3 regions of the Plantactinospora sp. WMMB782 genome follow, and region 1 is predicted to be linked to each of the others. Evidence: riboswitches for the same ligand, from Rfam matches in the RefSeq annotation. Region 1 holds a riboswitch; each other region holds the start of a gene.
What was found. A riboswitch is a leader RNA that binds a small molecule or an ion and turns the genes downstream of it on or off. The one in region 1 is predicted to bind cobalamin.
Positions count from the first base shown of each region.

Region 2: it holds a riboswitch for cobalamin, as region 1 does, so the genes downstream of both, metE (5-methyltetrahydropteroyltriglutamate--homocysteine S-methyltransferase) here and ACN28A_RS24115 (ribonucleoside-diphosphate reductase subunit alpha) in region 1, are expected to answer to the same signal.
Region 3: it holds a riboswitch for cobalamin, as region 1 does, so the genes downstream of both, ACN28A_RS28560 (CbtB domain-containing protein) here and ACN28A_RS24115 (ribonucleoside-diphosphate reductase subunit alpha) in region 1, are expected to answer to the same signal.

Region 1 covers NZ_JBMHMC010000007.1:4,874,242-4,877,507, forward strand. Annotated here, with positions in the region: gene ACN28A_RS24115 (ribonucleoside-diphosphate reductase subunit alpha) at 1-2,100, opposite strand, end outside; cobalamin riboswitch at 2,226-2,438, opposite strand; gene ACN28A_RS24120 (hypothetical protein) at 2,867-3,266, shown strand, end outside.
Region 2 covers NZ_JBMHMC010000007.1:7,145,528-7,148,793, reverse strand. Annotated here, with positions in the region: gene metE (5-methyltetrahydropteroyltriglutamate--homocysteine S-methyltransferase) at 1-1,425, opposite strand, end outside; cobalamin riboswitch at 1,545-1,760, opposite strand; gene ACN28A_RS33925 (glycoside hydrolase family 5 protein) at 2,092-2,604, shown strand; gene ACN28A_RS33920 (SDR family NAD(P)-dependent oxidoreductase) at 2,587-3,266, opposite strand, start outside.
Region 3 covers NZ_JBMHMC010000007.1:5,942,192-5,945,457, reverse strand. Annotated here, with positions in the region: gene ACN28A_RS28570 (histidine phosphatase family protein) at 12-653, opposite strand; gene ACN28A_RS28565 (CbtA family protein) at 650-1,447, opposite strand; gene ACN28A_RS28560 (CbtB domain-containing protein) at 1,461-1,664, opposite strand; cobalamin riboswitch at 1,699-1,841, opposite strand; gene ACN28A_RS28555 (cobalt-precorrin-6A reductase) at 1,960-2,790, shown strand; gene ACN28A_RS28550 (precorrin-2 C(20)-methyltransferase) at 2,778-3,266, opposite strand, start outside.

The DNA of each region.
Region 1 (3,266 bases):
CAGCTCGGAGATGCCCTGCACCGAGCCGTCGGCCCGCTTGATCTGGTCGCGGATCGGCGCCGTCCAGAGTCCGCGCGCCTTCAGCTCGCGTACCAGATAGGTGTTGATCTGGAGGAACTCCCCGGACATCGTCTCGCGCTTGAACAGGTTGGAGACCTGCGGCTCGATGCACTCGTAGCAGCCGGCGATCGAGGCGATCGTCGCCGTCGGGGCGATCGCGACAAGCAGCGAGTTGCGCAGGCCGTGCGCGGCGATCGTCGACCGCAGCGCGGCCCACCGCTGGGCCTGGGCCGGCTCCGCACCCCACAGCTCCGGGTGCAGCTCACCCCGGGCCGCCCGGGTCTGCGGGTACGCCGGATGCGGCCCGAACCGCTCCGCCAGCCCGGCCGAGGTCTCCAACGCGGTAAGGAAGACCTCCTCCTGGACCCGGGTCGACAGCTCCCGGGCCTGCGGTGAGTCGAATGGCAGACGCAGCGTGAAGAACGCGTCCTGCAGGCCCATCAGCCCGAGCCCGACCGGCCGCCAGCGGGGGTTCGACGCCGCCGCCTGCGCCGCCGGGTAGTAGTTGATGTCGATCACCCGGTCCAGGAACACCACGGCCGTGCGTACGGTGTCGCGCAGCTTCGCCCAGTCGACCCCCTCGGCGGTGACGTGCGCGGCCAGGTTGACCGAGCCGAGGTTGCAGACCGCGGTCTCGGTGTCGCTGTTGACCTCCAGGATCTCGGTGCAGAGATTCGACAGGTGGATGGTGTTGCCCGGCTCGCCGGTCTGGTTGGAGAGCCGGTTCGAGGCGTCCTTGAACGTCATCCACCCGTTGCCGGTCTGCGCGAGGGTGCGCATCATCCGCCCGTACAGCTCCCGGGCCTGCACGGTCCGCACGGCCTTCTTCTCGGCCGCCCGGTACGCCTCGTCGAAGGCGTCCCCGAACAGGTCGGGCAGTTCGGGCGCGTCGGACGGGTCGATGAGCGACCAGTCGCCGTCGGACTCGACCCGGCGCATGAACTCGTCCGGGATCCAGTTCGCCAGGTTGAGATTGTGGGTACGCCGGGCCTCCTCGCCGGTGTTGTCCCGCAGTTCCAGGAACTCCTCGATGTCCGGGTGCCACGGCTCCAGGTAGACGCAGGCCGCGCCCTTGCGCCGGCCGCCCTGGTTCACCGCCGCCACCCCGGCGTCGAGCGTCTTGAGGAACGGCACGATTCCGTTCGACCGCCCGTTGGTGCCCCGGATCAGCGCGCCCCGACCCCGCACCCGGGACCAGGAGATGCCGATGCCACCGGAGAACTTGGACAGCTTCGCCACCTGGTGGTAGCGCTCGTAGATCGAGTCCAGCTCGTCGCGCGGCGAGTCGACCAGGAAACAGGACGACATCTGGGTGTGCCGGGTGCCGGAGTTGAACAGCGTCGGCGAACTCGGCAGGTAGGCAAGCGACGACATCAGCCGGTAGAACCCGATCGCCTCGCCCGGCGTCCGGGACAGTCCGCAGGCGACCCGCAGCAGCCAGTGCTGGGGCGTCTCCACCACCAGCCGGGTCTCGGGATGCCGCAGCAGGTAACGGTCGGCGACGGTACGCAGCCCGAAGTACTCGAACCGCCGGTCGCCGTCCGGGTCGACGGCGTCGTCGAGCTTGCGGGCGTGGCGGGCCACGAACGCGGCCGTGTCGTCGCCGATCAGGCCCAGGCCGTGCGCGTACCGGATGGACTGGCTGAAGCTGGCCACCCCCTGGCCGCGTACCTCCTTGTCCACGAACGCGGCCAGCAGCCGGGCCGCCAGTTTCGAGTACTGCGGCTCCGTGCCGATCAGTTCCGCCGCCGTCTGGATCGAGAGCCTGTCCAGTTCGGCGGTGGTCGCCCCGTCGTACAGCCCGCTTATCGTCTTGGTCGCCACGCGCAGCGGATCCACCTCGGCCAGGTCGTCGACCCAGCGCTGCACGGCCCGGACGATCTTGTTGACGTCCACCGACTCCAGGTCGCCGTTCCGCTTGCGGACCCGCATGACCTGCCGGCGCTGCTCCGGCACCACGACCTGCTCCCGCCCCGCAGCCTGCCCCGAACCAACGGCATCCTGCTCCGGCACAGCGGTCTGCTCCTGCGCGACCGTCATGGCCCTCTCCTCACGCCTCGCCCGAGGTCGTCGGGCGCGCGGGAGGACGCCACCGGCCCGCGGCGACAACCGCGTCCGGCTCCGGCGTCGGCCGTCCCGCGCGGCCTCCGACCGCCGCACACCGGTCGGCGTACGGCGCGCTGGCAGGTCTTCGGACTCGTGGGCAGGACGCCGGGGCGTCGCCTACTGGCCGTCGCTTCCCGGACCGGCTGGTCCAGTGCTTGGTTGACGGCGGTCGTTCCCACTCACCGCTGCGGGGCAGTCCCGGACTTCCACCGGGTTCCCTGTTGCCTCGACCGACCAGTCAGGACGGCCGAACCAGCTGCGGGCAACACCATATCTGGGTGTGATGGCAGATGGGCAACACCAGATGGTGTGTCGGGCGTGTCGTGGATCTCAGCAGTCGTCCCCGGGTCGCCAGTCGGACCGAGGAGCCCGGCTCCGGCACCCGTCCAGGTCGGAGCATGGTCGGTTGAGGAACTGTCCGGTGCCCGACCGGCCGGCGACACAGGCCACGCTGGGTGAGCGTCACCGGCGAGGCCGCACCGGAACGAGGTGCCGCTCCGACTACAATAGGTAGTCAAGGCTCGTCTATTTCGGCGGATATGGTCACAGACCGGTAACTTAGCCGCTCTCGACCCGGTGTGCCCGGCACCATCGTGGGTGAGGCCGTTACACCCAGGCACCAGGGGTGATCCGGCCCGACGGGGGATGCCCGAGGTGGGACCGGCATCCAGCCACGAACGATTACGGCGAGGAGGCGGCAATGATCGAGCTGTGGAACTGGAGGACGGAGAGGCGCGTCGCCGCCTCGGAGATCCGCCTCGCGCTTGCCGACGCGCTCGACGTACCGGTGCTGCCGCTCGGCGGGGTCGACCCGGCCCGGGTGCCGTCCGGCGCGCTGCTTGTCGACGTGTGGCACCGTCCCGGGGACTTTCCGACCTCCGTCGACTGCTACGGGGTGCCGGCGGGGCTGCCGGAGGTGGGCGCCGTCGCGGCGTTCGCCCGGCGGCTGGGCCGGGCCTGCCTGCTGCCGGACGACACCCTCGACGCCGGACGGCACCTGCTGGTGGCGGCGGACGGCACCATCCGACCGGTGCACCACGAGGTGCGGGAGAACGAGGACGGCGAGGTCCTCTCCGAGCAGCGGCTCTGCTCCGTGCTCA
Region 2 (3,266 bases), 2.3 Mb from region 1:
GCCGTGCACGAGCACGTCCAGACCCAGTTTTTCCTGAAGCCGGATCACGTGCTCGATCTCGGCGCGCATCCGCTCGGCGTACCCGGCATCGTCGAGAGTGCCGGTGCGGAGTGCGGCACGAGCCTTGCGCAGTTCGGCGGTCTGCGGGAACGAGCCGATGGTGGTGGTGGGCAGTTCCGGCAGGTTCAGCCGCTGCTGCTGACGCTCGGCCCGGGTGGCGTAGTCGCCCCGTTGCCGGTCGGTCGGTCGAAGTGCGGCGAGCCGGGTCCGGACATCGTCATGCCGCCACGCTGCGGGGACGGCTGGTAGTGGTGCGGGCAGGTGTGCGGAGCCGTCGCGGAGGGCCCGGCCGAGCAGGACGACCTCGTCGACCTTCTGCCGGGCGAACGCGAGCCGGGCGTGCAGGTCGGGGTCGAGGTCGGTCTCGACGGACAGGTCGACCGGCACGTGCAGCAGCGAGCAGGACGAGGAGACGGCGACGTGGTCGGCCAGCCCGGCGACGGTCGCCCCGGTGACCACGGCCGCGCGCAGGTCCGTACGCCAGATGTTATGGCCGTCGACCAGCCCGGCCACGATCGTCCTGCCCCGCAGCGGTCCGGCGGCGGCGAGTCGTTCCAGGTTGCCCGGCCCGGCGACCAGGTCGATGCCGATCGCCTCGACCGGGGTGTCCAGCAGTGCGGGCAGGGCGTCGCCGAGTTCACCGAAGTAGCTGGCGACGAAGATCTGCGGACGGTGTTTCATCTGGCCGAGCCGGGTGTACGCCCGCCGCAGCGCGTCGATCTCGGCCGGGCTGCGGTCGGCGACGTAGCCGGGCTCGTCCAGTTGCACCCAGGCGACGCCGGCCTCGGCGAGGGCGTCGAGGATCGCGGCGTAGGTGCCGACCAGGTCGTCGAGCCGGGCGAACGGGTTGGCACCCTTGGCCAGCAGCAGGAACGTGGCCGGACCGACCAGCACCGGACGGGTGCTGATGCCCAGCGCGGCGGCCTCGGCGTGTTCGCGTAGCGCCTTGGCGGGATTCGCCGTGAACGTGGTGTCCGGGTCGATTTCCGGCACCAGGTAGTGGTAGTTGGTGGCGAACCACTTGGTCAGTTCCAGCGCCGGCTCGGCGTCCACACCCCGGGCCATCGCGAAATAGGTGTCCAGCTCGGACAGGCCGAGCCGGGCGAACCGGTCCGGGACCGCGCCGACGGCGACGGCGGTGTCCAGCACGTGGTCGTAGTAGGAGAACGTGTTGGACGGGATCGCGTCCAGCCGGGCGTTGCGCAGCGTCTGCCACACCTCGGCCCGCAGGCCCGCTGCCGTCTCCTCGAGCGCGGCGGCGTCGATCCTCCCGGCCCAGTAGGCCTCGACGGCCTTCTTCAGCTCCCGGTTCGCGCCGATGCGCGGATAGCCGAGCACGGTGCTCTGCCCGAATGCGGTGTTCACCTGACGGTGTCCTTCCCTCGAAGCGTCCGACGGACACCCGGAAAAAGGGGGAAGGCTGGGCACGGTGCGGCACCGGCTTCCGCCCGACCCTCCCGAGAGGCCGTCGACGGCGCACACCGGCGGTGTGCGCGGTGCGGGCAGGTCTTCGGACTCGCGGGCGTGACCACGGATGGTCGCCTACTGGCCGTCGCTTCCCAGACCGGAGTCGGTCCAGTGCTCTGTTGACGGCGGTCGTTCCCACTCACCGCTGCGGGGCAGTCCCGGTCTTGCACCGGGTTCCCTCTTACGACGCCCCGGCCTCACGACCGGGACGAACCAGCACCACCGACCATCGTACGGGCAGGACGACGGAAATTCCCCGGAGGCAGTCACCGACGAGTCGGCGACCCGATGTCGCTCCGGCTACTACCGAGACGGATTCGCGGCGATGACAAGATCGGTGGGTTGGCCCGCCCCCGGTCTCAGGGCTGTGCCACCGCGCGGCGGACTCCGACAGTACGGTGCCTGCTCGCCACGAGCTGACTCATCCTGCGAGCACCGGCACCCCCAGGATCACGACCACCCACAACACGTTCTGGCCGAAATCTCCCCGCCAGCCGAGGACCGCCTACAGCAGGGCGCCGCGAGAATCAACGCGCTCGCGGCCGGGGAGTTGACGGGAGACGCATGGGCGGCTGGGACTACGGCTCAAAAGCACTGCCGATCTTTGACGCGGTGGTCGACGAACTCGGCCGCCACGGGCTCATGGTGATCCCGAACAACCATCGCAGCCGCGGCAACTGGTGCTGCGACGAGGCGCACGGCGACGGGTTGTGGCACACCCCGCAGTACCCGGAGTCCGCGTGGACCGAAGACTGCAAGTTCATGGTGGCCCGCTACCGGCACCGGCCGCATGTGATCGGCGCGGAGCTACGTAACGAGATCCGCCCCGATCCCAGTCAGGGTCTGGCCCCCACCTGGGGCGACGGCGACCCGCTCACCGATTGGCGGGCGGCGGCGATCCGGGGCGGCAACGCGGTCCTGTCGGTCAACCCCCGGCTGTTGATCATCGTTGGTGGCATGGACTACCAGTCCAACCTGCGCGGTGCCCGAGACTTCCCGGTCACGCTTGCCCTCTCGCACCGCCTCGTGTACGCCACGCACCCTCGGCCCCCGCTCTCGTCATTGCCGGTTTCGTAGGGTGTTGGTTGCGGCGAGGGTGACCGTGAGGCGCCGGGTGACGAGCCTGCTGGCGAGGGCGAGTGCCTGGTTGCCGCAGCCGGAGATCGCGCTCGGCGGTGGGTTGCGGCGCCCGAGGACGCGCAGGGCGGCGGTGACCACCTGCTCGGGTGTCTGGAAGGCGGCCCCGCCGGTGGCGTCGGTGGTGCCGACGACGTCGAAGTATTCGGTGCGGGTGACACCGGGCGCGAAGGCGAGCACGCGTAGGCCGCTGCCGCGTGACTCGGCCCAGAGCGATTCGGTGAGGCTGAGGACGAACGCTTTCGCGGCCGAGTAGGCGGCCTGGTTTGGTACCGGGGCGTAGGCCGCCACGCTGGTGATGTTGAGCAGGTAGCCGGTGCCGCGTTCGCGCAGCGGGTTGATGAAGGCGCGGCTGAGGTCGGCGACCGCGCCCACGTCGACCGCGATCATGTGGCGTAGTCGTGCTGGGTCGTCGTCGTGGAAGCGGCCCCAGCTTCCGTGCCCGGCGTTGTTGATGAGGGCGGTGAGTGCGATGCCGCGCCGGTTCAGTTCGGTGGCGAGTGCGGCGCCGGGCGCCTCGATGCTTAGGTCGAGCGGGATCGGTGTGACCTTGACGGCGTGCGCTGTACGCAGTTCGGTGGCGAGTGCGGTCAGCCGGTCGG
Region 3 (3,266 bases), 1.1 Mb from region 1:
CCGGTCCGCCGCTATCCCGGGTCCGGCCGCTCGGCGAGGTCCGGGTCCGGCCGCTCGGCGAGGGCCGGCGCGGTGAACCGGAGCAGCCACTCCGGGCCGCGCCCGGTCAGCCGGACCACCGCCAGCGGCGCCACCTCCAGTCGCCAGAACACCGCGACAGGCAGCCGCAGGGCGCGGACCAGCGCCGCCCTGACCACCACCGGATGCGTGACGGCGACGATCCGCCCGCCCCGGTCGCGCTGCCCGGTGAGCCAGCGGCCGACCCGGTCGAGCAGCGACTCGACCGACTCGCCGCCGTGTGGAGCCGCGTGCGGCGTACCGAGCCAGTCCCGCACGGCGTCCGGCTCCCGGGCCACCACCTCGGCCAGCGGCAACCCGGTCCACCGGCCGTAGTCGCAGTCCGCCAGTCCGGGCTCGGCGGTCGGGCGCAGGCCCAGCGCGTACGCGGTCTGCCGGCCGGCCTCGGCCGGAGTGCTGAGGCAGGCGTCGATCCGGTCGCCGAACGGCCCGCGCCGCCCCGGCCCGGTGCCGGCCAGCGCGCGGGCCGCCGCCAGGCCGCCCCGATCCAGGCCCTCGCCGCCGCCGCCGAAGACCGCGCGGCGCAGCGCGGCGGTGTGGGCGTGGGCGACCAGGTGCAGGTCGGTCGGGCTCACCGCCCGGCCGGGGCCCGCACATCCTCCGGCAGGCCCGCGGAGCGCACCGGTCCATCGGGTGCCGGCCGGCGATCCCGGTCCCGCCGCCATCCGAGTGAGATGGCGAAGAGCAGGCCGATCCCGGTCCAGAGCACCAGCTGGGTGCCGAGGGAGGCGAGCCGGAACTCCCAGAGCAGGGTCGCCGGGAAACCGTCCGGCACCTCCGCGAAGGACGGCAGCACGGTGTAGCCGACCGCCGTGACCAGCAGGAAGCCGCCGACCGCCGCGGCGGCCCGGATCGGGTACGAGGCGCGTCCGGGGACCGAGCGGTGGGCGAGGGCGCCGGCCCAGACCGCCACCAGGCCGAGCAGCACCAGCAGCAGGTAGCTGCCGGTCCGCTGGTCGATGGTGTCCGGGTTGCCGACCGCCGGCGGGTTCGGCGGGTACTTGACGAACGGCACGACGACCACGCCGAGCAGCGCCGCACCGGCCAGCAGCAGGGCCGCCCGGCCGTCGTCGGCGGTGCGGAGTCGACGGCGCAGCAGGACGTACCCGGTGGCGAGCAGGCCGCCCATCGCGACACCGAACAGCCCGGTCGCCAGAAAGAGACCGGCGCGCTGGCCGTCCCGGCCGACCAGTTCCTCGGCGTGGTGGTCGGCCTCGACCCCGGGTGCGGAATGGGTCGCCTGTTCCTCGATCGCGATCGCGGCATCGATCCGCGGCTCGCCGACGAGGTAGGCGAAGGTGCCGGCGATCAGACCGGCGACCAGGCCTGCGAGCAGGCCACGCAGCAGTACGGACAGGAACGTCGGCACGGCGGGCAGCCGGTCAGTGGCAGGGTACGCCGAGCAGGTGCCGACCGTCGTGCGTCAGCTCGTGCAGGAACATGCCGCTGCGCGAGACCGCGCCCTGGTCGAACGCGACCAGGTAGGCCAGCAGGGCGAGTACGGCGACGACGGCGAGGGCGGTCCACAGTAGCCGGGCGGAGCCGGCCGGCTGGACGAGCGGGCGGGCGGGGGCAGGACTGGACATGCGCGAAGTACCTCCTCGGGGATGACGCGTCCCCGTCGACAGGCTGCGACGACCGAGCGTCCTGGCTCGCGGCACCCCGACCGGGGTCGGGACCGCTCACAGTGGCGCGACCGCACCGGATTCCCACCGGCTTCCCTCATGTCGCCGCAGATGGCGAGTCGACGGTAGCCGGACGACGTCAGGCCGGTCAACCGGCCCACGACCACGACCGGGCCCGGCACCGGACCGGTGTCGGCGGTCACGGCCCGGCGGGCGCGGGGTTGTCCCGGCCGGAGGGTGCCGATACCGTCGCGCCGTGACGAACCGGGTGCTGCTGCTCGGCGGCACCGCCGAGGCGCGGGAACTGGCCGCCGCGCTGGTCGGTCGGCCCGACACCATGGTGGTCTCCTCGCTGGCCGGGCGGGTCGCCGACCCCCGGCTGCCGCTCGGCGAGGTCCGGATCGGCGGGTTCGGCGGGCCGGAGGGGCTCGCCCGCTGGCTGGTCGAGCACGCCGTCGACGCACTCGTCGACGGCACCCACCCGTACGCCGCCCGGATCCGCTCCTCGGCGGTGCTGGCTGCCGGGTCGACCGGGGTCCCGTACCTGCGGTTGGAGCGTCCCGGTTGGACGGCGGGCCCCGGGGACCGGTGGCACCGGGTACCGGATCTCGCCGCCGCCGCCGACCTGGTGCCCCGGCTCGGTCGCCGGGCCTTCGTCACCACCGGGCGGCAGGGGCTGGCCGCCTTCCTGCACCTGACCGGCGTCGAGCTGCTGGTCCGGGTGGTGGACGAGCCGACCGTCCCGTTGCCGGGCAACGTCACGCTGCTGCGCGACCGCGGTCCCTACCAGCTGGCGGCGGAACGGGAACTGCTGCTCGCGCACCGGATCGACGTGCTGGTCAGCAAGGACAGCGGCGGGACGTACACGATGGCGAAGCTGGCCGCCGCCCGCGAGCTGGGGCTGCCGGTGGTGCTGGTGGACCGGCCGGCGCCGATCGCCCTGCCGGCCGTGGCCGCCGAGGTGGCCGCCGCACTGGCCTGGCTGGAGACGGTACTGGCGCCGGCCCGCCCCGACGCGCCGCCGACCGCCCCGGCCGACGGTGGTGCGACCGTCGGCGTCCCGGCCGACGGCGGTCAGCCGGGATAGCTGCGGGGGGTCCAGACCACCGTCGAGCCGTCCGCCCGCCGGTCGGTGCGGGTGGTGGAGGAGCCGACTATCAGCAGGCATCGCATGTCCACGTCAGCCGGATCGAGTTCGGCGAGCGCGACGACGGTGATCCGCTCCCCCGGCCGGCCCACGTCCCGGGCTATCACCACCGGCGTCTCGGCTGCGCGGTGCCGGAGCAACACGTGCCGGGCCGCCTCGACCTGCCAACGCCGGCTGGCCGAGGCCGGGTTGTAGAGCGCCAGCACCAGATCGGCGGCAGCCGCCCCGGCCAGCCGCTGCTCGATCACCGCCCACGGCTTGAGCCGGTCCGAGAGCGAGAGCACCGCGAAGTCGTGACCGAGCGGGGCACCGATCCGGCTGGCCGCCGCCTGCGCGGCGGTCAGTCCGGGTAGCACCCGCACCGGGACGGCACCGAACCGCTCGTCCGAGGTGGCCACCTCGAGCACCGCGGTGGC